Regions from separate parts of the Lysinibacillus sp. FSL L8-0126 genome, predicted to be linked through region 3. Evidence: riboswitches for the same ligand, from Rfam matches in the RefSeq annotation. Region 3 holds a riboswitch; each other region holds the start of a gene.

Region 1 (7,423 bases), 170 kb from region 3:
GCCCTCATATTGAACCTTTGCCTGTAGCGTTGGGACAAGCTCATAGGGCTGTGACAGCATAGTAGTGCCGATGCGGTCTCCAATATTGGCCTGACTAAGTCCTTTAACAGCAAAAATCTCTCCCGCTTCAACCTTTTGGACGGTATCAAAGCGACTGCCATTATAGAGGCGAATTTCAGTCACTTTTTCTGTCACTTCTTCAAACGAAAATTCATCCCGAACATGTAAAACGCCCTTGATAGCCTTCATAAATGTTAAACGCTGGTGGCCGTCATGACGAATTTTAAAAACCTCCCCCTCAAACGGTGCATTCACTTCAAAATGGGTGTCTGTTAATAGAGGGAGCTGGGCAAGCAATTCCTTGATGCCCTCATCCTTTAGGGCAGACCCTGTAAAGCAGAGGAAGGCACATTCCTTTTGAATCATGGTCTGTAGCTGAGTAAGACATTGCTCATGCTCCAATGACTCATTCAAAAAGGCATCGAGCAGCTCTTCATTACGCTCAGCCAACCATTCCATGATGCCGCTTGAAACATAATCAGTACGAAGCGGTTCATCGACGAACAGCACCTGCTGGGAACAATCCTTGCGGAGCTGTGTCATAACGGCCTCCACATTGGCTCCTTCGCGATCAATTTTATTGATAAAGAAGAATGTTGGGACATGGTATTTACGTAAAAGCTGCCACACGGTTTCCGTATGACCCTGTACGCCCTCGACCGCACTAATGATAACAATGGCATAATCCATCACACGAATGGCGCGCTCCATCTCAGGGGAGAAGTCGACATGCCCTGGTGTATCAATCAACGTGTATGTATCGTCGCCTATGTTCATGCGACCTTGCTCGGCAAAAATGGTAATACCACGCTTGCGCTCTAGCTCATGATGATCGAGAAAGGTATCCTGATGATCCACTCGACCACGAGCTTGAATGCTTTGTGTATGAAAAAGTACTTGCTCAGAGAAGGTTGTTTTACCTGCATCCACATGCGCAAGTACACCAATTGTTTTGTACATAACATATCCTCGTTTCTATCTATAGCTATCTTTTCATTGTAACAGAATACTAGCCTATATATTTCTTGTAAAATAGTTCGTATTTTTGTCGAAATAGTGCTAATATAATGATGATTATATATTTAGCAATATACTACTGATTGAGCTACAAATTTTCTTCTGCTAGTCTATCAATGGTATTAACCATTATAGAACGTATTGGTGCAAATGGCATTTGTCATTTGCTTAAAAGGGAAATCGGTGCAATTCCGATGCTGTCCCGCAACTGTAAATGGGGAGTCTGTACAGCATGCCACTGTAGTTTAACTATGGGAAGGCGTATAGATGATGAACCTAAGCCAGGATACCTGCCAGTATGTGTTTTTTGACTAAGAACCACGAGGATGGGGATAGTGATAAAGGTAATGTACCGTTTTTTCACTATGCTACTCTCTTGGCGACAAGAGGGTTTTTTTATGCCCTTCCCACGAATCCTGGTAGCAAAGAAGTCTTTGATTTCTTTCTATAGATGAACAACAAAGGAGAAAAGGACATGAAGAAATGGGAAAGTTTATGGCTGGTGATGGTCATTGCCTTGGTCGCTGTTTTAGGGGCTTGTAATGCAAAGGACAAACCTGAATCAGCAGCGCAAGATGAGAAGGTTGAGCCATCTGAGGCAGCAACGGAAGTAACCATTGACAATAATGAAACAACTCAAACATATAAGGAAGCACCTACAAAAGCGATTAGTTTAAATCAGCATGTGACAGAGATTATGCTAGCGCTAGGCTTAGAGGATTCCATGGTAGGCACAGCTTACTTAGATGATAAAATCTACGAGCCCCTACAAGAAGCATACGATAAAGTGCCTGTGCTTTCTGATCAATACCCAACGAAGGAGCAAGTAATTGATGCCGAGGCTGATTTCTTATATGCAGGCTGGAAGAGTGGCTTTGGTGAAAAGGGTGTTGGAACACCGGAAGAGCTTGAGGAGTTAGGCATTCATACGTATTTACATACGGCTTCCAATATGACAAAGCCAACACTAGAGGATATTTTCACTGATATTCGTAATATCGCAAAAATTTTCCGTATTGAGGATCGTGGAGAAGCCTTAATTGAGCAAATGACGCAAGATGTGGAGGCAATTCAAGCTAAATTACCAAAAGATAGTGAGAAATTACGTGTTCTCGTATTTGATAGCGGTGAAAAGGATGTCTTTACAGCTGGTCAAAACTTTATGAATGAACTAGTGTCAATCGCTGGTGGTCAAAATATTTTTGGTGATGTGGAATCAGGCTGGACAACCGTGTCGAAGGAAGATGCGGTAGACCGTAATCCCGAGGTAGTTGTCGTGATCGATTATGGTGAAACAACGGCCGAACAAAAGATTCAATTCTTAAAAAATGATCCAGCATTAAAGGAGATGGAAGCTGTTAAAAATGATCGCTTTGTCATCCTGCCACTGTCAGCTGCGTCTGAAGGCGTTCGTGCGGCAGAGGCTATTGAAATTTTAGCGAAGGGCTTCTATCCTGATAACTTTTAAAATTCCGAGCTAGCATTGTGCTAGCTCCTTTTTCATAAGGAGCGATATCAATGAATGCATTTCAGAAAAACGTACCAGATCAAACATTTGAAACACTTAATCGTCATGGCGAATTTACACGCTTAGCTGTCAGCCCGGGTATTATTAATAAGCATTATACGCCTGCACAATTTCAAAAAATAGCAGAGATTGCTGGCGAAAAGGGGGCGATTAAGTATTCGGCCTCCTATAGTATTTTAGTGTCCATTCCAACGAGTGCCGTGACAGAGGCTATGCAAGCCTTACGAGAAGTGGGTCTTTATGTTGCACCATCAGGACCCATCATCGCGATGAAGGCCTGTGATTTTTGTGATGGTGAAAAGATGGAGGCTGCTCCGATAACCGAACAGCTTTATCATGCTTTAGAGGGGATCGAGGTACCTGCAAGAGTACGTGTTAACATCAATGGCTGTGCGTCAGCCTGCTACAATGCAGTCTATGATGATATTGGACTCGTTTATCAGCAGGAGAGCTTTGATGTTTATTTAGGCGCTGTACCGATGGGGGCAAAGGCGCAGGCGGGCACGTTATTTGCGAAAAAGGTAGGTGTCGAGCACATTGAAGATTTTTTGCTACAAATGATGAACCTTTATAAGGAACATGCTCGTCCGAATGAACCCTTTTTTAAATTTTATCGCAGAACAAAATCAACCGAATATTGGGAATTAGTAAAAAAATCAATTAACTAGCAGGAATATTACTTAGGGTGTCGAAGTATTGTAGTAGAGTACAGAAAATGACAATACAAAGGAGCAAGAACATGACATCGAAACAAGGGATTCAACCAGAAGATCTTTACCACTTGAAATCAGTAGCCGATCCACAGCTCTCACCTGACGGGACTGAGGTAGTTTATGTTGAGACACGTGTTGATGAGAAGAAAAAAGATTATGTCTCGAATTTGTTTTACATAAACCTGAAGAACAAAACACCACAGCAATGGACATTTGGGGAGGATAGAATAAGTTCTCCTATATGGTCACCTGATGGTAGTCAAGTTGCGTTTTTATCCACTAGAACAGGCAAGTCGCAAATTTATGTTCTTTCAAAAGCAGGCGGAGAGGCAAAGCAGGTGACATATTGTAAAAATGGTGTGACATCACCTGTGTGGTCACCATGCGGCAAGAAAATGGCCTTTTCTATCAAGCTAGGTAAAGATGAAACGATTTTGGATAAGGTAACGGATGAAAAGAAAGAAGAAAAAGAACTAAAGCCTCTAGAAATAGACAAGATGAAACATAAATCGGATGCTGCAGGTTTTTTGGATATGGAGCAGTTTAGTCAAATTGCGATCGTCCATTTAGAATCGGGCGAGTTAGAGCAAGTGACGAAAGGAAACAATCATGTCCATCTTGGTACATGGTCACCTGATGGTCAATATATGACGTACTTAGCTGATGTAGCAGAGGATACAGATTTTTCATTTAAGAGCGATATCTATTTATTAGATGTAGAAACAAAGCAAGCGCGTCCGTTAACAGAGGGAACAGGTATGTATTACCAAACGTCATGGTCTCCAAACAGTCGCTTCATCTCTTTCATAGGTAGTGAAAGAGAATTTGAAAATGCTACACAAGCAAAGCTATGGCTCTATGATTTGCAACAAAATCTGCTGACATGTGTAACAAGTGAATTTGACGCCCCTATTGGGGATTTTGCAATCGGCGATTTTCTTCAAGGTGTGGTGTCACCACGTGTTCAATGGTTGAATGATAATCATAGCTTCTACTTCCAAGTAACAGATCACGGTAATGCTGCGATTTATTTCGGAAATATAGATGGTGAAATCTATCCAGCTATTCACGATGATCAATATGTCTATGGTTTTTCACTTGATGCACAACATGATCAAGCAGTCGTAGCCATTAGTACAACGACGAATCCTGGCGATTTATTTTTCGTCAACCTAAAAACGGGTGAAAAAGAACAGCTGACGTCCATCAATGAAGAATTTTTAAAGACGAGAGCATTAGCTGTTCCAGAAGCCATTGAATTTGAGGGAGCAGAGGGCTGGAAGGTAAATGGTTGGATCATGAAGCCAGTTGGTTATGAGGAAGGGAAAAAATATCCTCTAGTGCTTGAAATTCATGGCGGGCCACATGCGATGTATGCCAATACTTATTTTAATGAGTTCCAAATTCTAGCTGCACAAGGATTTGCGGTGCTATATACGAACCCACGTGGCAGTCATGGCTATGGTCAAACGTTTGTTGATGCAGTGCGTGGTGATTATGGTGGCAATGATTATGAGGATCTAATGGCGGCTGTGGACTATGTGCTGGAGCACTATGATTTTATTGATGCAGACCGTCTTGGAGTGACAGGTGGGAGCTATGGCGGCTTTATGACCAACTGGATTGTTGGCCAGACGAATCGCTTTAAAGCAGCTGTGACGCAGCGCTCTATTTCGAACTGGATTAGCTTTTACGGTGTCAGTGATATTGGGTATTACTTTACAGATTGGCAAATTCTTGCGGGACTTGACGATATCGAAAAGCTTTGGCATCATTCACCGCTGAAATATGTCAATAATATCGAAACACCATTGCTCATTTTACACGCTGAAAAAGACTATCGCTGTCCAATTGAGCAGGCGGAGCAATTATTTATCGCCTTAAAGCATCGAAAAAAAGAAACAAAATTCGTGCGCTTCCCTGAGTCCAATCATGAACTGTCAAGGAGCGGAAAACCAACTTTAAGAATCAATCGACTTGAATATATTCGCGATTGGTTTGTGAACTATCTATAAGTAGTATTCAGGGGTGACTTAAGAAATGAATTTCTTAGGTCACTTTTTTATATAAAAAGACAGAATCATAAAGAAATGATTCTGTCTTGAATTCCTGTTAATCCATTTTTTGAATAAAGACGACCTTCAAATAATTAAATTCAGGGTATTCACGTGAAACACGGAAATCCTTTGGTAAACCGTATTCCTCTACAATTTTATAGCGTGTACGAGTTTCTTTAAATGCTTGGTCAATAAAGCCTTTAAACTTTTTCATCCCAAAGCTAGCATTATTTGTGGAAGCGACAATGATGCCATTTTTAGCGGTAATAGCAATGGCATCCTTCAGTAATTTAGGGTAGTCCTTTGCTGTTGAAAATGTCATTTGCTTCGTACGGGCAAAGCTAGGTGGGTCTAATACAACAAGATCAAATTGTAAGGCGTGACGCTGCGCATATTTAAAATAATGGAAAACGTCCATTACTTTAATATCCTGTGCTTCATAATCAATTTGATTCACACTGAATTGCTCAATGGTTTTGGCAAGACTGCGTTTAGCTACATCCACACTTGTTGTTTTCATGGCGCCTCCTAGAGCAGCTGCCACTGAAAATGCTCCTGTATAGGAGAATGTATTGAGCATGTTTGTATGGTTTGCATAACGCTCACGAATAGCCAAACGTACCTCGCGTTGATCTAGGAAAATCCCCGTCATCGCTCCGTCGTTTAAATGAACTGCGTATGTCATACCATTTTCCTTCACCATGATTGGAAATTCACCAGGCGTGCCCGTCACAAAATCATCCTGTTCAATATACTGCCCTTTGCTATCAAAGCGTTTTTTCTCATAAATAGCTTGGTAGTTCACCGTCTCAGCAAGCGCCTCATATACGACATCTTTCAAGGAGTAAATGCCCTCACTATACCAGCTCACCATGTAGTAGCCATTAAAAAAGTCAATCGTGAGACCGCCGATGCCATCTCCTTCACCATTAAATACACGAAAGGCTGTTGTGTTTTCATTGTTGAAAAATGCTGCACGATTGTCGATGGCTTTTTTGAATTTTTTCATGAAAAAAGTCTTATCGATGGTTTCGTTCACGTCAGTTGTTAGCACCCAGCCAATCCCTTTATTTTGAATACCGTAGTATCCTGTACCAATAAAACGATTATGGTGATCCATGAGCTTGAGAAGCGTACCTTGCTCAGCAGGTAGGCGTCTTGCATCGACCGCATCCTTTGAAATAAGGGGATAGCCTTTTTTTAATTGCTCAGAATAGGGCAGTTGTATTTGTAATGTCATTGTTTGTGTCATCATGTCATCCTTTAAAAAACGTTTTGCTCTATTATCGCACTGTTTGAGCTGGATAGCCAAACTTATTTCAAGAATTCAACAATTTTTGCCACCGTTTCGTTTGTGGCATCTTCAAAATAATTCATTTTACTGAAATAACTATGAATTAAACCTGGCATTGTGACATGTTCTACTGCAACGCCACCAGCTTTTAGTTTTTCTGCATAGCTTAGTCCTTCATCATAGAGAACATCGGCCTCAGCAGCTATGATGATTGTTTTAGGCATGTTACGAACATTCTCTAGCTGAAGAGGGGACACGAGCGGGTTTGTAAAGTTTGCTTCATCTGTATAATGCTGAGAGAACCACTGCATGCCCTGTGCATCTAAGCCGTAGTTTTCACCAAAAAGCTGATAGGATTCCGTTGTAAAGTCGACATTTGTCACGGGATAGATTAGTGCTTGAGCTTGTAACGCTGGACCACCCAATGTAGTAGTTAAGTAAGCAACAACGGTAGCTAAATTTCCACCTGCACTGTCCCCAGCAACAGTTAAGCGATTGACATCTCCACCAAAGGCTTTGATATGCTCAGACACCCATACTAAGCTATCGTAGGCATCATATAAGGGAGTTGGGAAGGGGTATTCTGGTGCTAAACGATAGTCTACTGATACGACAATCGCCTGTGCTTGGTCTGCTAATAGCTGACAGCCTGCATCGACAGACTCTAAATTGCCGTAAACCCAGCCACCACCATGGTAATAAACAATGACAGGTAATGTTTTGTCAAGGACAGGCGTATAGAGACGAAGTGTAA
Region 2 (7,423 bases), 440 kb from region 3:
GCTGACGGTTGTAAAATACCATTAAGATGCTGAAACAATGTTGATTTTCCAGCGCCATTATGACCAAGGATGGCAATTTTTTTTCCTTTTGGAATGTGTAAAGTAATGTCTGACAATGCCTTCGTACCATCTGCATAGGCATAGGACAAGCGGTTTAGTTCAAAATAGAATGCTGTCATGAGAAGTACCCTCCATATACAATGAGGAATAGGAATAGTGTCGCTATGCCTAGCCAATTTTTCTTGCTATAGGAGCCCATCTCTTGCCAGTAGACGGCTTCGCCACCCCGTGACTGCATGGCATTATTAAGCTCACGACTACGCTGAAACATTTCAGCAAATAGCGCCACAATAAGCATGGATACGGAGCGTAGCCATTGCATTGGAGAATGGTAGCCAAGACGCGCTTGCTGGGCAAGATGTATTCTGTACATGCTTTCTAAAAATATAAAAATAAAACGATAGGTTAGTTCAATAAGCTCAACCAATAAAGAGGGCAGTCGCCATTGTCGGAGCACATAGCAAATCCCTTGTACGGATGTGGTCAAAATTAAAAAGTATAAACAACTACTACTGCCAAGGACAATAAAGAACAATTGTTGGGCGGACAGGGCACTTGCTTTTCCGATGAAAATTGTCCAATTCATCCACGTAAAAGACCACAGATGGGCAGGTAATACATGAGTTGCTGGTGTGATTGACAGCAAGATGGATACAAGACTTGTTAGTAAGAAAAATCCAGGTAGCAATAATAACTTAACATAGTAGGTAAGCGGAATTTTTGCACCTAAAATGATAAAAGCACTCATTACAAAAAATGTAATGAGTGAAAGTCGTTCATCTCTCATGATGAGCGTTACGAGAAGTAGACCAATTGAAAGTATCATTTTTTCTAGCGGATGAACGGACGCTAGCTTATTAAGATACGCATACTTATCAATGAGTAACATAACGGGTTAACCTTCTTTATGCTTGCCGCGCATATAGCCGATGAAGTAGCCAATAAAACCAGCTCCAATAGCTGCCTGTAGCACGAATAATAAGCTTTCAATTTCACCACTTGGTGGCTCCCATAAGCTTTCAAACCACGGTTCATATTCTGCATTGATTTCGCCAATGGCTGCTTCTGCCTCTCCATCAGCACCACCAAATTCTGCACCTTTTTGTATAAACAATGGGATGATAGCTAACAGCACAACAATCGCTAATAGTAATAAATTTCGTTTCATCTACTAATGTGCCTCCTTTGTTGAGAAAACACGCAACATTTTTAATTCGCTGACATTGTACTTTTTCAAGAAATTCATCACAATGACCGTTAAAATTCCTTCACTCACCGCTAACGGAATTTGAGTTAAGGCAAAAATACCTGCGAACTTTGTAAACGATGCCATAAAGCCGCCAACCTCTGAAGGGAAGGCTAATGCTAACTGTACAGAAGTCACAACATATGTACCTAAGTCACCAAGCATCGCAGCAAAAAAAACAGCTAGTGAAAATGACAACCCTATTTTTTGAGCCCCTTTAAAGACAAAGTAAGCAATAAATGGGCCTACAATCGCCATAGAGAAGGCGTTCGCTCCTAAAGTGGTAATCCCACCATGTGCTAATAATAAAGATTGGAATAATAAAACAATCGTTCCGATGACACTCATAGCGAGAGGTCCGAATAAAACCGTTCCAAGTCCAACACCAGTTGGGTGGGAGCAACTACCTGTAACCGAAGGGATTTTTAACGCCGACAGCACAAAAGCAAAGGCTCCTGAAAGACCTAAAAGCATTTTGGTTTCAGGGTTTTCTTCAATTGTTTTGCGAATGGAGCGCAATCCTAGAATAATAAATGGGATAGAGATGACCCACCAAAAAATAGCCCATTCGATTGGTAAAAAACCTTCCATGATATGCATAGCAAAGGCACGTTTTGGCACGAGTAAAAAGGCCAATAAAAAATAACTAAGTTTCCACCATGAAAATTTCAAAAGCTTTCCTCCTTACTAATAGATTTTTAGAATGTAGCGTGCGTAAATAAAAAAGCACTTCTCCGTTGTTGGAAAAGTGCATAGCTAAAAAAGCAAATAACATTCTCATCTGCTAAGCCGCACACCTATCCTCGTAGGCTGAAACGATCACATATTTTTCGGCAGGTCTCCTGGCTCTAGTTCAACACTTTATAGGTCTTCCCATCCGTTGGACAGTGACATGTTCTATAAAGCTCCCTAATACAGTGGCGGGACCGCGCCGGACTCAAACCGGCTTCCCTTTTAAGCAAAATGATAAGTATTTTACACCGAAAAAACATTAAGTTGTGAGATTTCACGACAAAGTGTAACATGATTTTCCATAAATATGCTATACTTTTTTTAAAAATATTTTCAATTGAAGGTCAATAGAGAAGATTCTGATAACTACTGAATTGTCATAAATAGGGAGATATTATAATTTTTATACCCGGTCTACACACAAAATTGATAAAATTGTCATAAATTTTTATAGAAATATTGAAATTTTAAAATAATGAGATATGATAGAGACAGTTTTCTATTCTATTAAGAAGATAATAAATTTCATATAAAACGTCGATAAGTGCTCGAATAACTCGAGATAATAGGGAAATTGGTGAAAATCCAATACAGCCCCCGCTACTGTAATAGCTGATGAAATCGCAAAGCCACTGGTGCAAACTTGGGAAGGTGCGATAGTAAAATGAAGCTTAAGTCAGGAAACCTGCTTATTTGATTGTGCATGCAAACTTTTCGGAGGGAGAAGTTGAAGCAAGAGCGAGTACCTGTATTTTATTTTATTCGTTTTTATTTGGCTTCTACAAAACCTTTACTCTTCGTAATTAGAGTAAAGGTTTTTCTTTTTCCAGAAAGCAAATGAGGGGAGACAGAAGATGACAACATGGAATTTAGAGGGGATGAAAACACATCTCTTTATTTGTAATGGTAGTAGCTGCATGAACAAAGGTGGGGAGGAAATTACCCTAGCTATTCGAGAAGAAATACAACAGCAAGCACTTGATCAAGAGATACATACAACAAGAACGCGCTGTAATGGACGATGCAAGGATGCTTGTGTGGTCATCGCCTATCCGCAAGGGAATTGGTATCGTGTACCATCAACAGAGCATGCTAGAACACTTGTACAAGATTTACATCATGAATCCTTATACAACGAACATGTCTTTACACTTCGTGAAGGTACATTACAGCGTACAGCACAAACGACAGCCATTAAAGGGATCGAAAAGGTGAAAGAGGGGTAACAACATGGCGCAAAAAGGAAAAATTTTCGTAGTGGGCTTTGGACCTGGAGACTTTAAGCATATTACGACACGGGCGGTAGAGGCATTACAACAAAGTGATATGATCATAGGCTACAAAACCTACGTGGAGTTGATTCAAGATTTAGTCAGTGCGAAGTCGATTGTCAGTACTGGAATGACCGAAGAGGTGTCCCGTGCGCAGGAAGCGGTGCGCCAAGCAGAGGCTGGAAGCATTGTCTCAGTCATTTCAAGTGGTGATGCGGGTGTCTATGGTATGGCGGGATTAGTGTATGAGGTATTGATTGAGCTAGGCTGGACAGAAGCAACGGGGATTGAGGTAGAAATTGTCCCTGGTATTTCTGCCATCAATTCATGTGCTAGCTTACTTGGTGCCCCGATTATGCATGATGCCTGTACGATTAGTTTAAGTGACCATCTAACACCATGGAATTTAATTGCCAAGCGCGTCGAGGCAGCCGCTATGGCGGATTTTGTAATCGCTTTATACAACCCAAAAAGCGGTCGCCGAACAAGACAAATTGTCGAAGCACAGCGCATTCTCTTAGAATATCGTTCGCCTGACACACCAGTAGGACTTGTGAAAAGTGCTTACCGCGATCGTCAAGAAGTGACGATGACAACATTAGCCGAAATGCTGGAGCATGACATTGGAATGCTGACGACAGTCATTATTGGTAATTCGTCGACATTTTTCTATGACAATAAAATGATTACACCACGTGGCTATCAACGTAAATATACATTGGGTGAAGAAAAACAACCCTTACGTCCACATCAACGTTTACGTGAAGAAAATGAACCTTGGGCAATGAACCAAGAGACAGGGACTGCACGACAAGACTTTACAGCAGATCCTAATGCAGGGCGTTTTAATAAACCCAGTGTAGCCGCTACGCCAAAGCCAAAAAAAACAGCACTTGAAATGGCTACAGCGGCACTCGCAATGGTGAAAGGAACAAGTGCAGTCAAAGTAACGCCGAAACTTGTACAGCAAAAAATAGAATCCATTTTTGAATTAGCTGTAAGCCCAGGAGTGGTGAATAAGTTTTTCACACCTCAGCAAATGATGACGTTAGCAGAGGTCGTTGGGGAAGAGGGGACGATGGAATATACACCAGACCATCAAATCCATTTGAAAATCCCAACGACTGCCCCTGAACGTATCACGGAGAAATTACAGGAAGTAGGCTTTTTATTAGCGCCGATTGGTGATGTGCTATCCTTGAAGGCTTGTGATTTTTGCTATGGTGAAAAGGCCGATTCGATTCCCTATGCAGAAGAAATACAACAAAAATTAGGTGGAATGTCTTTGCCGAAAACATTAAATATCGGCTTTAACGGCTGTGGTATGGCCTGTTACCGGGCTGTATTTGATGATATTGGTATTGTCTATCGCAAAAGTAAATTTGATGTCTTTATTGGGGCGAAGCCAGTTGGTCGTACGGCCCATGCAGCACAGCCTGTTGTAGAAGGGTTGGAGCCTGAACAACTGATTCCACTAATTACAGATATTATTGAAGAATATAAAGCAAATGCTCACCCAAATGAACGTTTATTTAAATATTTTAAACGTGTGAAAAAGATATTGCATTTTACGTATCAAGATATGTCTTCCAAAATAAAAGTAGAGCCAGCTCCGTGCGGCGACTAGTGAGGAGAAAAGAGATGAAAGCTATTTTATTTGTCGGCCATGGGAGCCGTTTAGCAGCAGGAAATGATGAGGTACGTACATTTATTGAACAAATGACACCGCGTATTGATGCACAATTTTTAGTGGAAACATGTTTCCTAGAATTTGCTTCACCGAACATCGAAGAAGGCATTACGAATTGTGTGAAGAAAGGGGCTACAGAGGTTCATGTAATTCCGATTATTTTACTTCATGCAGGCCATTCAAAGCTGCATATTCCAGCAGAGATCGAGCATGCGCGTGAGCATTATCCGAACATTACATTTACCTATGGTCAAACCATTGGCATTCATGATGAAATATTTGCGATTTTACAAGATCGTCTAGCGGAAATTGGTTTTCATTCAGAACAAGAGCAACAAGATACAGCCATTTTATTGATTGCACGAGGTGGCAGTGATCCATCTGCAAATGGTGATTTTTATAAAATTACACGACTTTTATGGGAAAAATTACCTGTTAAATATGTGGAAAGTGCATTTATGGGCGTAACAGATCCACGTGTTGAAGAAGGTATTGAACGCTGTGTTAAATTAGGTGCGAAAAAAATCATCATGCTCCCATACTTTTTATTCACAGGTATTTTAATGGAACGTATGAATGATATGTGTGTGAAGTTTAATGAACAATATCCAGATTGTACTGTTCAAATTGCCAATTATTTTGGCTACCATGAACGTTTACAAAATGTTTTATTAGAGCGTATTGAACAAACGATAAATGGTACATCTACAGGCATGCAAGATTTAGAAAATTATCGTGCCTATGCGGCAGTTCATGGACATGCCCATCATCACCATCATCATGATCACGGACACGACCACCATCATGACCATGACCACCACCATGAAGAGGAGCCAGTAAAATGATTTTCATGTTAGCAGGGACGAGTGATGCAAGGGATCTAGCCCTTGCCCTGCAAAGCGCAGGACATGCGGTAACAGCTACCGTCGTGACTGATTCGGCAGCCTCTAGTCTTGCTGACGTTGGCCTACCACATTTAATAGGTCGACTGACAGCTGAGGAAATGGCAGCCATCATAACAGAGCAAGGCTATCAAATGGTGGTTGATGCCTCTCATCCATTTGCTGAGGAAGCTTCTAAAAATGCAATGGCAGCGGCCGAACAGGCACAAGTTCCTTATATTCGCTATGAGCGTGCCCATGAACACTATGCGCATCCTCTCATTACGATAGTGAAGGATTATGAGGAGGCTGCCCAATTAGCGGCAAAAAAGCGAGGTGTCATCATGCTGACAACAGGCAGCAAAACACTTGCTACTTTTACAAAGGTTTTACAAGGCTTAGAAAATACGAGAGTAATTGCTCGCATGCTTCCACGACTGGACAATATGGAAAAATGTGAGGCACTTGGTGTGGCACAACGAGATATTGTAGCTATTCAAGGTCCGTTTTCAAAGGAATTAAATGAAGCATTGTTTCGTCAATATGGAGTAACTTTGATGATCACCAAAGAAAGCGGTAAAGTTGGCTCAGTTGATGAGAAGCTTGAGGCAGCTCTTGCCTGTCATATTGAAACGATTCTTATTGCAAGACCAACCATTCAATATGGCCAACAATATTCAACATTTGAAGAAATATTACAGGCTGTACAACATACACTTTAGGAGGCATTATCCATGGATTTTAAAACAGATTTCAAACCATTAACGGTAGACCCAGATAAAATTTACGATTATAGTTTCTCGATTATTGCAGAGGAAATGGGCGATCATGATTTTTCAGAGGACGAGTGGAAGATTGTGCGCCGTATTATCCATGCTTCGGCGGATTTTGAGCTAGGTCGCAGTGTCATCATTACACCTGGTGCAATTGAAGCAGGGATTGAGTCCATCCTTGCCGGACGACATGTCATTGCAGATGTTCAAATGATTGAAAGTGGCTCTGGTAAAAAACGCTTCCAAAAGCATGGTGGCGATTTACATTGTTATATAGCGGATGAAGATGTCGCAGTAGAAGCGAAAAAACAAAATACAACTCGTGCCATCATTTCCATGCAAAAGGCTACAAAATTACATGAAGGTGGGATTTATGCAATTGGTAATGCGCCAACTGCCTTACTAGAATTGATTCGTTTAATTAAAGAAGGCTTAGCAAAACCAGATTTAATTATCGGTATGCCTGTCGGTTTCGTGTCAGCAGCCGAGTCAAAAGAAGAATTGCTGAAACTCGAAGGGATTCCGTACATTACCAATGTTGGTCGTAAAGGCGGTAGTACAGTGACGGTTGCCGCGTTAAATGCCATTTCACTATTAGCGGATGAACAGGCGAAAAAATAATGGAGCGGAAGCCAAAAAAGGATCCCAAGGACATGCGTCACGGTTATACAACGGGAGCCTGTGCAACTGCGGTAACAAAGGCTGCATTGCTCGCTCTGATTACAAAGGAAGAGCAGGAGACGAGTACCATTCATTTACCGATTGGTCGG
Region 3 (7,423 bases):
TTAAGTGTACCATCCTTCATATAAAAAGTAAATCTAGATTCTAAACTTCTTTATTTTTTGATTATTCATTATTTTCAATTATAACTTTCGAAGGAATTTCACCATCTATTACTTATATCTTAATTCATTGTGTATCTAAACTATGTACGAGATTTTTTGTTACTACGGATCTATGAGCATTAAATATACTAGCGTATTTCACATAGAAACAGCCTATATTCTAAAGAATAATAGACTGTTTGACATGTCGAACGTATGGATTACTCGATTTCGACAAATAAGGACAATTCCTTATAAAATTCAGGCGTTGCTGCCGAATTCACTTGAAAATGAGGATTATATTTTGATAAAAGTTTATAGAGAGTAGTTGCGGTTAACAGATTCTGTTCTTGATCGAAAGCCCTGAAACTTTCATAGACCTCCTTCACTTTACCATTTATTGAATGACAAAAAAACTGTTGAACATCTGCATCCTCTAAATAATCCTTTTCCCATCTGTAACATATTAAATTTGTTAGGAAAAACATTTCTAATCCAGGCATTTTTCCAACTTCAATGAGCAATGACATTCCATAATGAAATGCATTTTCCAACCATTTTATGCCGTGGCGATCTTTGTAAAAGCGCATCAACTTTTGTAACCCATGTCCTTGCTCCTTCACTAGATAAGCATGGATATTTGTATGACCAGCAGTTCTTTCCCATTCATCGAGAGAGAATTTATACTTCCTTACCAGTTTCATCCAAAGCTTTTGAAGCTTGTCTTCAGAAAGGTATTGTGTTTGTTGATTCCATCTTAGAAAAATGTCTAAACTTTCTAATACCAAGCCTCTTTCCATTTCAAAATGATCCAATTTTCTATATAAAACTTTTTGATTCATATCTATGTTGTCCATTATGTCTTCAGATTTTTTATCTACTATCATGACATGTCTCGACTAATTCATGCTTGATCGTTAAATAGGCATCATTAATAGATGTATAATCATTTGGGTTTTCTTCTATTAACTTCCTAATATAAAGCTGTAATGGCCTAATATGCTCACCAGAAAGGTTGTTCATAATTTGCTGCTTTAACTGATTTATATAAAATGAAATTGAATGTGATGTCATCTTGTTCACCCCTATTTATTCATAAAAAAAACATCTTGCCCTAATGGGAAGATGCTAGCTATGACTGACATACTTCATAGTTCTTCAACCAATATAAAATAAGTCGTCTATATTGAATAGAGACTCTTTTTTTGGTTGTCGCACTATGAGTATGATGAAGGTAATTCGTCACACTCAACACCCCCTATCCGCGTAGGTTTTGGCTGTACTAGATAAAGGCAGGTCTCCTGGCTTATGATCATCACACATTTTTCCCTTCCCATTACTTACATAACAGTGGTTTTTAAAATGTGCTCCTAATTACAGTTGCGGGACAGCGACGGTTTTTCACCGTTCTTCCCTTTTAAACAAATTCTATTGAATTTGTACCTTTATCCTTTTATTCCGTTTTTTATAGTATAACATATCATTCAATTTTCTCTGACAAAACCCTATGAAAATCTACAGAAAAACACTTAAGAAACCACCTACCTCTTAACAAGTAGATGGTTTCAGCCTTTATTGAGCGAAGTTGTCATTATTCTTACTTCTTTACGATTTCACTCCTATCTTGAAAGAATTTTTCAAGTATATCATCTGTAAAATCAGCGAATGTTTGATAGATATAACGCGGATTTCGATCCTTATCAATGACGACAGACCTAACCCCTTCATAGAAATCCTCATGATTTAAAAAGTTTTTTGCCAAGATTAAATCAGTCGCAAAGCATTCTTCTACCGTTTTATGTTGGGCATCTATCAGCTGCTTTAATGTAATTTTTAAGGATGATGGAGATTTAGATAGAAGCAACTGCTTTGTTTCTTGTGCAAATTTGCTTGGGTCATTGTCTAAGGATTCGACTATCTTCTCCACTGTATGTTTTGAGAAATGTTGATCGATTTCATTTTGAAGGATGGCAAGCTCACTGTTTGCTGTTGGTGTACTTGAATAGTCCTCTATTAATTGCTTTAGAGCTGTGCTAGTCTCCACTGTATGCCAGTCCGTTTGTTCAATGCCTGTGAGGAATGCTTGTAAATGATCACTCGTCATATAGCTATCTGCACCATTAGCAAAGAGAACATCTGCAGCTTGGATGATCGAAGCTGTTAAAGCTAAGTAATATCCTACATAGCCAGGCGCTTTATTTAGAAAATAGGCAGCTCCAACATCAGGAAAGAAGCCAATATTCATTTCTGGCATAGCCCATTTTGTTCGCTCTGTCACAATTCGGTGGCTAGCCCCATACGTTAAACCAACCCCACCTCCCATGACAATGCCATCAAGGCAAGCAATGATAGGCTTTGGGTAGTGATAGATTGCCCTATCTATGTGATATTCTTCCTCAAAAAAGATTTCGGCATTTTGGAAAGCTTCCTGACTGGAGCGAGCTTTATAGAGTGTTTTAATATCACCCCCAGCACAAAAGCCCTTTTCGCCAGCACCTCTTAGAATTATCAAGTGTATTTGATCATTCGCCTGCCATTCCTTTAGTTTCTCACCAATGGGCTTTAGCATTTCTATAGAAAGTGAGTTTAAAGCTTGAGGACGATTCAGCGTAATGCTTGCTGCGCCACCCTCACTGACGGAAAATATTACTTCATTTGTCATAGTAGTTTCCTCCCTTACAAATGTTTAAAGTTGGGCTGTCTTTTGTCAATAAATGCTTGAACGCCTTCTCTAGCATCCGCTGTTAAAAATAACTCAGCAAAGCGTGTTCGTTCTAATTCCAGCCCTTTTTGGAGATGATCCTTCCCACCTTGAATTATACATTCAATTGTACGGGATACACTTGTCATACTTTTGCCCTCAACAAAAGACTGAGCAAGGGCTTTGGCAGTTGGCAGAAGCTCATCTGGCTCCGTCACCACTTGAATAATACCTAGTTGTAGTGCTTCGTCAGCACTTAATTGCTGGCTTGTTAAAATTAATTGTAGAGCCTTTGCTTGCGTTGTTATTCTGCTCAGTCGTTGAGTGCCTCCGAATGTCGGCAGTAAGCCAAGCTTTAATTCTGGTAAACCAACAATGGCATTACTTGAAGCAATCCTGAAATGACAGCCTAACGCTAGCTCTAGTCCTCCTCCAAGGGCTGGCCCATTAATAGCAGCAATAACAGGCTTTTTCATGGCTTCAATTTCATCACATAGCGCTTGGCCTGCTTCAGCCATTTGTAATGCTCTATCCTGTTGCCCAAAGGCAGCAACAAATTCCTTTATATCTGCTCCCGCAGCAAAAAATCGTCCAGAGCTGGTCACAATGATGGCTCTCGTCTCTTCATCCTCAGCTAATTCTTTAAAAATGACACGAAGATGTTCAATAGAAGCTGATGACAACGTATTTGCTGGTGGATGATTTAAATGAATAAGTGTGATGGAACCTTCTTTACTAACATTGGCAAATGTATCAACCATGATTTTTCCCTCCTGTTTATGATAATGAACTGATCGATTTTGGATTGTTGATGATCCCTCTTGCAATCTCTCGCTTTTTCATAAAGAGATTCTGATGGAGTGGGATGTTTAAGCGCTGAATATGATCTAGCCTTGTTTTTCGCTTTTGTTCATTTGTTTCAGCAGCACAAATAATGTCGATTGTACTTTTTTCTATTTTACGATAGCCTTCCTGACAAAGAATATCTGTCATCAAATGCTTCATATTGTCACATGCGTTCTTTTCCGTCCGCAGTAAAGAAGCTTCCATAACATAAATATCTTTTACTATATCAGCTAGCAGACGCATATATTCCTGCTCTTGCTCCAATTGAATCTGTGCGTCAGCAATGACAGCGATGGCTATTTGCATTAAGTACTTGGAAAGACGGATGTATTGCTGATTCTTTTCTGCTGGTTGATATGCTACTGGAGCATTTTCGGTAGAGGTTGCTTGTGAATACTTCTTATATAATAGCTTCGCCATTGTTAAACGGTTGATTTCATTTGTTCCTTCAAAAATACGGCTAATTCTAGCGTCACGATATAAGCGTTCAACCTCGTAGTCTTGCATATAGCCATAGCCACCATGGATTTGTACAGCTTCATCTACAATTTCCCCAAGCACTTCTGAGCAATTGACTTTATTGAGTGCGCATTCCAGAGCGAAATCAGCTATTTTTTGAACCATTGACTCTTTATCCGTAACTTCCATCGCATCATCTATTTCTCCTGCTGTCCTGTATGCAGCACTTTCCGCCCCATAGATGGAGGTCGCCATATCCGCAAGTTTTTCCTGTATCATGGTAAAATGAACGATTGGCTGGTGAAATTGCTTCCGTTCCCTACCATATGTTACAGCTAACTGAAGTGCCTGTTTGGAAGTGCCGATGTTGGAGAAAGCTAGCTTTAAGCGTGCCATGTTCAATATATTCATCGCTACTTTATGGCCTTTTCCAACCTCGCCAAGAACATTTTCCCTCGGCACGACAACATCCTGTAAAATAAGCGTAGCAGTCGAGGAGCCTTTAATGCCCATTTTCTCCTCTTCTTGTCCAATAGATACACCGCTAAATGTACGTTCTACAATGAATGCAGTCATGCCTTCACTCGTTTTCGCAAAAACAACAAAGAGATCTGCTAGCTGTGCATTGGTAATCCATTGCTTTTCACCATTTATTACCCATGCAGAGCCGTCCTCGTTTAAAATGGCATTTGTTTTGGGATGTAGTGCATCTGAGCCTGCGTCTGGCTCCGTCAGAGCGTAGGCGCCAATCCATTCACCTGAAGCCAGCTTTGGTAGGTATTTCAGCTTTTGGGACGCATCGCCAAAATAGACATAGGGCAATGTGCCGACTCCTGCGTGAATATTGTAAGATACACTGAATGAGCTGCCATAGCCCATTCTTTCTGCAACTAACCCGGAAATTTTTTTATTAAGTTCTAGCCCTCCATAGGCCTCGGGTATTTCGATGGCTAGTAAACCAAGATCACCAGCTTTTTGAAATAACCGCCGAGTGATGTCATATTGATGCTGCTCAATAGCTGCCATATTAGTAGCGACATCTTGTTTGATGAACAGCTCTGCGGTTTTTGCTATGAGCCCTTCCTCCTCCTGAAAGTCCTCAGGTGTAAAAATGGTCATTTTGTTTTCTAATGTATCCATGCTAGTCCTCCTTGAAAGAAAGAGGAGAAAAGTAAACTTTTCTCCTACTTTATTTCCTCTTTAGGTAAGATGGTTTTCGCCAGTTCACTATCTAAATCTTCAAATTTGTAATAGGAAATGGTTTCATATAATTCACTTCTTGTTTGCATATCCTCAATAGCTTCTTTTTGAGTCCCTGTCTTTTTTATTAAGCCAAACACTTGCTCATAGGCTTTGGCTGCTACTCTCATCGATGTAACGGGATATATAACCATCGAATAGCCCATCTTTTCAAATTCCTTAGCCGTATAATACGGTGTTTGTCCAAATTCAGTCATATTGGCTAATAACGGAGCATCTAGCTCACTAGCAAAATGTTTAAATTCCTTTTCTGTTTGGAGAGCCTCTGGAAAAATGGCATCTGCCCCAGCTGCCACATAAGCTTTAGCTCTTAAAATAGCCTGCTCTAAACCTTCTACAGACCTTGCATCTGTGCGGGCAACAATTACTAACGTAGGAGCTATTTGTTTAATCATTTTTATTTTTTGTATCATTTCCTCTTGAGCAACGAGTGTTTTCCCATTCAAATGACCACATTTTTTGGGAAGATTTTGATCCTCTAGCTGTACAGCAGCTACTCCAGCCTCTACCATTTCACGAGCTGTGCGGGCAACATTTAAGACACCACCAAAGCCAGTATCGATATCCACTAGCAGCGGTAAATTAGTCGCACGAATAATTTCGCTCGCACGCTGTGCAACTTCATTTGAATAAATCATGCCTAAATCAGGTAAGCCTCTACTGGCAGTGTAGGCAGCGCCAGAAAGATATAATGCCTCAAAGCCAACTTTTTTAGCCATTAAGCCAGCCATTGCATCATGAGCTCCTGGGATTTGTAAAATCGTTGAACGAGTAATGAGTGTTCGAAATTGTTCAGCCAATTGTTTTTGTGCTATTGCTTCATTTACAATCCACGCCATCTATAAAAACCTCCTAATAATCAATGATGCCTCGGCATATTTACGTCCGAAAGTGGCTGTGATGCAGGTCAGTTAGCCGTTATCGCAAGGATGGGAGGATTTTAGGCTAACATCCTTTATTAACTCCTTCCCGATTCGTGACATTCGCCAGAGGCTTTAATTTCCTGAAAGAAGTTAAACAAATAAATTAACAAATTCATGAACAGCACTATTTTCAAGAAGTGCTTGATCAGCACAAACTTCATTAATCTTGCTGTATTGTTTTTGAGAATAATGGGTGCTAATGTTTTGCTGGAACTTATCGATGATTTGAGGGAATGCTTCCTCACGACGGAAACGGTGTCCTAAAGGATATTCACATTCAATAAGCTCAGATGATGTGCCATCTTTGTAATAAACTTGAACAGCATTGGCAATCGAACGTTTCTCAGGATCTAGGTAATCAATTGTATATTGGGGTTTTTCCACAACCACCATTTTATTTCTTAAATTATCGATACGTGGATCTGCAGCCACTTCATCTTCATAGTGGTCTGCTGTAATATCGCCATAGATAAGCCCTATTGCTGTAATGTATTGAAGACAGTGATCACGATCAGCTGGGTTATTAAGAGGTCCTTCCTTATCGATAATTCGTATAGCGGATTCATGGGTCGTAATTTGAATGCGTTCAATGTCCTGTAAACGATTTTTCACTTCATTGTGTAAATGAACGGCACATTCGGCAGCTGTTTGTGCATGGAATTCAGCTGGATAAGAAACTTTAAATAGAACATTTTCCATCACATAAGATGCTAGTGGTCTAGCAAGCTTTAATTCTTGCTTATTAAAGAGAACATCTTGGAAGCCCCAGCCAGGTGCAGATAAGGCCGTTGCATAGCCCATTTCGCCTTTCACAGCCATCATGGCTAAGTGTACTGCCCTGCTTGTTGCATCACCAGCAGCCCATGATTTTCTAGAACCCGTATTCGGTGCATGGCGATATGTTCGTAGGCTCGAATTATCAATCCAAGCATTTGATAAGGCGTTGACAATTTCCTGATGAGTGCCACCTAATGCCTTTGTCACAACAGCTGTTGTCGCAATTTTGACAAACAGTACATGGTCTAACCCAACACGATTTAAGCTATTTTCTAATGCGAGAATACCTTGTATTTCATGGGCCTGTATCATCATTTCTAATACGTCTTTCATTTTAAGTGGCTCTTTCCCTTCAGCAACAGACACGCGACTCAAATAATCAGCCACAGCTAATATGCCCCCTAAATTATCGGAAGGG
Region 4 (7,423 bases), 2.0 Mb from region 3:
TTACATATTCCTTAGAATAATCAAAATAATAGTGTAGCTTCACGCGTACTTCCATCACTTGATAGAGCAACCAGAAAAACACTAGTACAGCTAATCCTCGACTAATGACCGAAGAAATAGCCGCTCCTTTTACACCAAGCTCTGGTAAACCTAAATTCCCAAAAATCAGACCATAGTTTAGCACAACATGCAAGATATTCATGCCAAGTGATACATACATCGTTTGCTTCGTCCAACCATGTACACGAATAATTGCAGCAAGTGCATTAATAATAGCCTGTAGAAAAATAAAACTCCCGATGATAACTAAATAACTTTGTGCATAGTGAAGTACTTCTCCCTGCAAGTTCATCATAGTCATTAAATGTTTTGCAAAGAAGAAAAATAGAATACTCATTAACAGTCCAACAACCAAATTCATTGTGACAGCTAAAGCCGATATTTTCGCTGCTTCAAAAAAACGTCTTGAACCTAAATACTGTGAAACGACAATGGATGCACCATTCCCTACCACTTCAAGAATCAAGATCGCAATATGGATATATTGATTGGCTGCACCTACTCCGGATACAGCATTATCTGATAAAGCACTGAGCATAAAAGTATCGGCTAATCCCATTAACATAAATAGAAATACTTCTAAGAAAATAGGCCATGTTAAATGGAATAGACTTAACTTATTTGTCTCTTTCATTGTCTCTGCCAATACTTTCACTTCTCCTATATTTTTCTTAAAAATCTATTGTATCTTATCATAAATTTTCAGACTGTAAAGAGGTTTATAGGAAGACAGCGCTTCCACATAAAAAATCCCTCTCACACAGATATGTGAAAGGGGTCATTGTTATGTTAAGCAATAAGCTTGCAATTGCTCTCGTCTAGCAATAGTTAGGCCAAACTCCTGCTCTAAAAACTTAGTCTTTGAGCCATAATGGTAATCCATAGCATCCAATGCTGCTTGTAAATAGTCTTCTCGAGCAGACATTAATGCATAGAATTGCTGTAATTCTTGCTCATTATATTGATGTTGAATAGCCTGTGCCATTCTGTCTACCATTGGACGTAAATGGATATTCGTGTTTAAATAGTCTTCCATAATCGTCTCCTCTGGTACATCTAAGGCTAGCAAAATAAGAGCTCCCCCTATACCTGTGCGATCCTTACCAACTGCACAATGGTGGACAAGACCCAAATTGTCAGGATTTTGTATGGTTTTCATTAACTCTTTAAAAGAAGGATTATTAAACGGCATCTGTGCATAAAAATCTCGGAACATTTCGGGGCTTACTGCTTTATAAAAATCTCTACCACCAGCATTTGTAGGCATTTCAAATGTATGATTGCCCTTCGCTGGTATTTGAATATATTGAGCGTGTGAGAACATAGGGTTAGGATTATGGTGTGCCTCATTATTATCACGATAATCAAAAATGGTTTTAATCCCTAATGTTTCAAATAGCTCTTTATCCGCCAACGTCATTTTCCCAAGAGCCGCTGAGCGGTAAAATAAACCGTTCTTGACAATGCGCCCATCCCTTGTCCTATATCCCCCCATATCTCGAAAATTATAAACTGCCTCAAATGGAATTATCTTTGTCTCTAACTGTTCCAATTACTACACCTCCTAAAATTATCGAGCACTCTTACTTTTATTTTATAGAACTAACTCAATTAATTCCAATTTTCACACTAGGAAATAACAACCCACATAAAAATGGCTAGCTGTCAGTATACAGCTAGCCTTGAATGGTTTCTTATTTAAATAACTCTGGATAGACAGCCTTTGCTACTAGTTCTACGGCTTCCCCAATACGTGGGCCAGGTCGATTAGAGATATCTGTATCAAGAGTCTGTACTGCTTTATTTTGAACTGCTGTCACTGTATTCCATCCATCACGTGCAAGTATTTCACCTATTGGATCCTCTGTGTAGTTTACTGTCGTTAAAATAACATCTGGGTTTTTCACTATGACATCTTCCTCAGAAACTTGTGCCCAGCTGCTCAAGTCAGAAAAAACATTCTTAACATTGGCTGCATCTAGTATTTCTTGCTGGAAAGTACCAGAGCCTGCTGTATAAATATCGGGCTTAGGACTAATTTCTAAATAAACATTTTTCGGTGCTTTTACTTCCTTCACCTTTGCTTTAACGTCAGCTAATTTCGCTTTAATCTCTTCGTTTACTTCATTTCCTTTATCTGCAACACCCATTACAGCTGCGATCTGTTCGATGTCACCATAAACATCATCGAATGTAGCTGCTGATTGAATAACAAACACTTTGATCCCAGCATCTTCAAGTGGTTTCATTGCTTCCTTATCACCAATCGTATAAGCTATAACAACATCTGGCTTCAACGCTATGATTCGTTCACTGTTAAAATTCACAGAATCAGAAACCCGTTCAATTTTCTGTGCTTCCTCTGGGTAAGTATCATACTCAGTTGCTCCTACGATTTTATCACCAACACCTAGAGCAAATAAAATTTCTGTATTACTTGGTTGCAATGATACAACTGTTTTTGGTACTTCTTTAAACTCTATTTCTACACCGCGATCATCTGTCACTTTGTAGTTTGTTTGCTCTGTTTGTTGTGTATCCTGTGAAGCGTCTTTATTTTTAGTATCTACCGAAGTACCACAACCTGCTAAAATCATTGCAAGGAAGAGTACTGTTAGCCATTGAACATTAAATAATTTCTTCATTATTATTCTCCTTTTTCTTTTTCATCGGATATGATTTACTAATAAATGGTATTTCAGCTATCCCTGCTTGTTGATTCATAAAGACAGCCATAACGAAGCACACATTGGCTAATAGGCCTAAATAATCAAAAAGAATAGCTGGAACCTCTCGTTCATCCGATACTTTGTGTAATGTACGATATGATTTTTTTGCTTCACTACGGCAAAGATGTAGAGCAGCGGCAGCCTCTGTACCTTGAGGTAAGACAAAGTTTTGTATCTCTTCCTTCACATGACGAACATAAAAATCATAGCGCTCACTTAGCCAAGCAAGATCCTCTTCTGTTACGGCTAGTTTTCCACGAACCGAGCCATTGACATGGTAGGCCATAGGTAAAATAATCATTAAATCTTCTACAACAGCTTGTACATCCTCTTTCTTAACTGCAGCTAAAGCAACTCCCAAATGCGTAGTCAGACTGTCTGTTCGAATCTCAAAATCAACCGTCGAAGCTTTTTCACGCATAAATGGATAACAAGAATAACGTGCATCTTTTTTCACTTGCGATCCCCCCACTTTTCATTATGAAAATTCTTGCATAAAAAAACGCCGCTCCTTTACGCAAAGGAACGACGAAAATAACATAATAATGGCCAAATTAACATGACATAGCCTATGTATTTGCCGTATATCCTCCTAGCTTCCGAGAAGTTTTTATACGTTCAAACAAAGGTCGGTCTCCTGGCTTGTACAGTTCATTACATAAAAAACGAATGTGTGATAAAGTACCTTCCCATCTCTGTTAAGACAGTGGTAAACCTTTATACTAGCTGTACTTACAGTTGCGGAAACAGCTTCGGTTTTTCACCGAATTCCCGATTATGCTTGTTAGCACCTTTATTCTGCAAGAATAATTCACTTGTAAAGCAGTTTATCATATATTAATAGGAAAAAATAGCTGTGCTTTGAATGGATCGTCACCATTTCTAAAGAATAAGATAAACAAAACTGTTTTATAGTATAGTTTCAATTGCCTGTTCAATATCAAGTTGTGAATCTGTTGGTTCAAAGCGTGCAACGGTCTTGCCGTTAGCATCTACTAAAAACTTTGTAAAGTTCCAGCGAATATTACGACCATCTAAAAAGTTAGGGGCAAGTTGAACAATTGCCTCAGCAAGCATTTTTTCCTGCATGCTCGCCTTGCCAAACTCTCGAAAATCCACTTCATGTTTTAAATAATTGAATAATGGGTGGGTAGTCTCTCCATTTACTTGTACAAGCTCAAAAATTGGGAAGGTAACGCCATAATTCACTTTACAAAGATGCGTAGTCTCCTCGCCATCTTCAGGATTTTGATGACCAAATTGATCGCAAGGAAATCCTAGAACGACAAAATTATCTTTCCCATATTTATCATACATTTTTTGTAAGTCATCAAATTGATATGTAAATCGGCATTGATTCGCCGTATTGACAATTAGCATCGTTTTTCCACGATATGTTTCCATGGATAAAATTTCACCATTAGGTTTTCGTACTAAATAATTATAAATGCTCATGTCTTAACCCCTTTTATTTTTTCATTTATTATAGTTGACTATTCAATAATTTACCAAATAATTTGCACAAAAAACACCATCTCGTTACGTTGAACGGATGGCTGACTTATACTTCTGTTTAGATTTAACGTCCTGCTCTTCATTAATTAAACGATGGGCAATGTCTAATAACTTTATGTCACTTGTCTCGTCATATAGCTTTTTAAAAGATACAATAATATCATGGCGAATGTGAGTCGGATGCTTCTCATCTAAACAAGTTTGAAATCTCTTTGCTAAATAAGACACCACTAAGTCACTTTGTACTTGACCTGCTAGCCCAATTTTCCAAATAGCTTGTAATGCATTTCGAGCTGTAACGGATCGTTCATCATAAGTCACAGCCCAAATCTTTAAAAAATCCTCCAATACCCTTTCTTCTGGGTCACTTTTTGCGGCTAAGGCGCATAAAATTTGTGCAGCACGTGCACGTGCATGACCATCTTTGTATGTAAGTGCTTGTACAAGCTGTTCCCAGACTGCATATGTCCAATCTACGGGTTCCTGCAGAATTTTTATTAGTTCCTCGTAAGATTCAATATCGCGGTCATGCTCTGTTAGATTATTAAAAAGTTGCAAAATCTCTTTCTCCATAATTTATCCCTACCTTTATTGTTTCAGAACGTAATAAAATTTGATTTATGGTACACTTAACTTAATTTTTTTCTCAAAGAAGGTGAGTTTATGAATAAATTTAATGCTAGGAAAATGATTTTCCGATTGATTGTGATTCTTTCTCTACTTGTAGCTGCCTATTTTGTAATCCCTGTATCCATGCCTATAATACTTGCTGGTGTCAGTGCATTTTTCTTAGAACCCATTGTTATGTTCTTTAAAAGGCGATGGAAAATGTCAAGGAAAATTGTAGTTGCTTTTATATACATAGTGAGTGTTATTGTTATCTCTATTATTTGCTATATATCCATTACACAAATTATGTCGCAAATAATTATATTGTCAAAGCAAGCTCCCTATTATATTTCCAAGCTATCAGATATGTGGCTTCATATGCAAGAAAATATTTCTAAATACACAGAGGACTTTCCACCTGAAGTAAGTGCTTCGCTTCAAAAAACCACTATGGATTTCATAAAGAAAGTTGAAGAATCCTTTTTAAGCTTCTTTAATTATAACAAAGTTTCAGCATTCTTTTCAGAGATTCCAAGCCTATTTATCAGTCTTCTCGTTTATATGATTGCTTTATTCCTATTTATGCTTGATTTGCCCAAATTAAAGGAAATCACTTATAAATATTTAAAGCCTAACACAGCAAAGAAAATAAAAATCATCTTAAATCGTTTAAAAGATGCAACATTCGGTTATATGAAGGCACACTTATTTGTAAGCTTTATCATAGGTGGCGTCACACTTATTGGATTACTATTAATCCAACCGAAATATGCAGTTACGATGACCATTATTATTTGGTTAATAGATATCGTTCCTTTCCTAGGGTCCATTATTATATTAGCCCCATGGGGACTATACCATCTATTAATGGGAAACACAGCTATCGCTGTAAAATTATTCATCTTAGCTGCTATTTTACTTATTATTCGTCGTGTCGTCGAGCCTAAACTAATGGGCGACCACATTGGCTTATCCACTTTGCCAACATTAATTGCCATGTTCATTGGTCTACAGTTATTTGGTATCATCGGTTTACTCGTTGGCCCATTTGTTATCATTTTCTTTATTGCCTTAAAAGAAACAGGTGTCATTAAGCTAAATTTTAAAATTTAATGCAAAGTCATTACGCTTCGAGCTTACCTCTAATGCTCCTCTTAAACCACTGGAGATGCAAAATAAGTGTTCATCTCTCCTCGACAAAGGAGGTAGATGAACACTAAAGCAAAATAAAAAAGGTCATCTTTGTATATTTTTTCTCTACAAAGATGACCTTTTCATCATGTCAATCGTCTATTAAATATAGAGGCTTATTGAATACGACCAAAGCCTACTAAGTATTGATTCCACCAATCAAGTGATTCAATTACGATACCATTGTTTTGAGCATCGATCATTGTGTTGTTCCCTAAGTAAATACCTACGTGAGCTACACCAGAACCATAGCTGAAGAATACTAAGTCTCCAACACGTGCTTCACTTGCTGAGATACGTTGAGTTGCTAAATACTGCTGTGATGCTGTACGTGGTAAAGAAACACCTGCTTGTTTGTATGACCACTGTACAAGACCTGAACAGTCAAAGCCTGTCGATGGGTTACTACCACCCCAGACATATGGACGTCCTAGGAATTGTTTAGCTGTTGAAATAGCATCTCCTGAAGAAGCCGTACCAGCTCCTGAGCCCATAACAATTTTTTGTGGCACGCCGCCATCATTATTTTGAGTTGCTTGTACAACTGGAGTTGCTGCTTGTAGCGCACGTAAACGGGCTGCTTCTTCTTCAGCTGCTTTACGCTCTGCCTCTAAACGTTCTTCTTCTTGTTTCGTTGCAATTTGAGCTTTTAATGCAAGTGATTTCGCTTCATTTTCAGCCTTTTTCACTTCCATTTCGCTTTCCTTTTGTTGAAGCTCTTGGAATTGCTTTTGAAGCTCTTTTTGTTTTTCATCTAATGTAGCTTTTTGTTGCTCTAAGCTTGCTTTATCTGCTTCCTGTTGATCTACCAATTCTTGGTCAGCATCCATTAATGTTTTGACCGCTACGACACGATCCATTAAATCGGCAAAGCTTTTTGCTTCAAGAACGACATTTAAATAAACGCCTACAGTATTATCTTGTGCTTGGTATGCAGCCATACGCTCACTTAAAATTTTAGAACGTTGCTCGATACGTTTTTGTGTTTCAACAATACTAGCATCCACTTCTTTAATATCAGCTTGTACCTGTTTAAATATTTTCACCTTTGCGTCGATCTCTTGTTGTAACTTTGTTAATTCTTCTTGTAATTTTTTAACTTGTGCATCAATTTCAGCCTTTTTCTCAATCATTTGTTGAGAAGTTTCTTCGGCATGTACTTCTGTTGGTTGAATTGTATTAAATAATAAGCCGCCAGCTAGTGCTAATGCTAGCACCATCGACTTACGCCATTTATTGCGCTTACCCACTGATTTTCATTCCCCTTCATCTGTCAATTTCGCTCTAGATATTCTATGTAATCACTTGAACGATTCTAT

What was found. A riboswitch is a leader RNA that binds a small molecule or an ion and turns the genes downstream of it on or off. The one in region 3 is predicted to bind cobalamin.
Region 1: another riboswitch for cobalamin. It lies ahead of MHI34_RS19400 (ABC transporter substrate-binding protein); the one in region 3 lies ahead of MHI34_RS18610 (hypothetical protein).
Region 2: another riboswitch for cobalamin. It lies ahead of MHI34_RS16565 ((2Fe-2S) ferredoxin domain-containing protein); the one in region 3 lies ahead of MHI34_RS18610 (hypothetical protein).
Region 4: another riboswitch for cobalamin. It lies ahead of MHI34_RS09295 (hypothetical protein); the one in region 3 lies ahead of MHI34_RS18610 (hypothetical protein).

Annotation. Positions count from the first base shown of each region.
Region 1 covers NZ_CP152028.1:4,016,121-4,023,543, reverse strand. The annotation lists gene MHI34_RS19405 (translation factor GTPase family protein) at 1-1,020, opposite strand, end outside; cobalamin riboswitch at 1,203-1,390, shown strand; gene MHI34_RS19400 (ABC transporter substrate-binding protein) at 1,553-2,545, shown strand; gene MHI34_RS19395 (precorrin-3B methylase) at 2,596-3,273, shown strand; gene MHI34_RS19390 (S9 family peptidase) at 3,345-5,333, shown strand; gene MHI34_RS19385 (class I SAM-dependent rRNA methyltransferase) at 5,431-6,627, opposite strand; gene MHI34_RS19380 (alpha/beta hydrolase) at 6,690-7,423, opposite strand, start outside.
Region 2 covers NZ_CP152028.1:3,409,381-3,416,803, forward strand. The annotation lists gene MHI34_RS16545 (ATP-binding cassette domain-containing protein) at 1-179, opposite strand, end outside; gene cbiQ (cobalt ECF transporter T component CbiQ) at 176-949, opposite strand; gene MHI34_RS16555 (energy-coupling factor ABC transporter substrate-binding protein) at 956-1,228, opposite strand; gene MHI34_RS16560 (energy-coupling factor ABC transporter permease) at 1,232-1,978, opposite strand; cobalamin riboswitch at 2,121-2,306, opposite strand; cobalamin riboswitch at 2,564-2,746, shown strand; gene MHI34_RS16565 ((2Fe-2S) ferredoxin domain-containing protein) at 2,893-3,264, shown strand; gene cobJ (precorrin-3B C(17)-methyltransferase) at 3,269-4,936, shown strand; gene MHI34_RS16575 (sirohydrochlorin chelatase) at 4,951-5,844, shown strand; gene cobK (precorrin-6A reductase) at 5,841-6,602, shown strand; gene MHI34_RS16585 (precorrin-8X methylmutase) at 6,615-7,274, shown strand; gene MHI34_RS16590 (cobalt-precorrin-5B (C(1))-methyltransferase) at 7,274-7,423, shown strand, end outside.
Region 3 covers NZ_CP152028.1:3,849,045-3,856,467, forward strand. The annotation lists gene MHI34_RS18605 (hypothetical protein) at 261-926, opposite strand; gene MHI34_RS18610 (hypothetical protein) at 913-1,113, opposite strand; cobalamin riboswitch at 1,313-1,501, opposite strand; gene MHI34_RS18615 (enoyl-CoA hydratase/isomerase family protein) at 1,637-2,701, opposite strand; gene MHI34_RS18620 (enoyl-CoA hydratase-related protein) at 2,716-3,501, opposite strand; gene MHI34_RS18625 (acyl-CoA dehydrogenase family protein) at 3,518-5,185, opposite strand; gene prpB (methylisocitrate lyase) at 5,230-6,144, opposite strand; gene prpD (2-methylcitrate dehydratase) at 6,319-7,423, opposite strand, start outside.
Region 4 covers NZ_CP152028.1:1,895,181-1,902,603, reverse strand. The annotation lists gene MHI34_RS09310 (MATE family efflux transporter) at 1-694, opposite strand, end outside; gene MHI34_RS09305 (tyrosine-protein phosphatase) at 845-1,612, opposite strand; gene MHI34_RS09300 (ABC transporter substrate-binding protein) at 1,755-2,705, opposite strand; gene MHI34_RS09295 (hypothetical protein) at 2,689-3,246, opposite strand; cobalamin riboswitch at 3,399-3,599, opposite strand; gene MHI34_RS09290 (glutathione peroxidase) at 3,699-4,244, opposite strand; gene MHI34_RS09285 (hypothetical protein) at 4,329-4,877, opposite strand; gene ytvI (sporulation integral membrane protein YtvI) at 4,968-6,026, shown strand; gene MHI34_RS09275 (C40 family peptidase) at 6,221-7,354, opposite strand.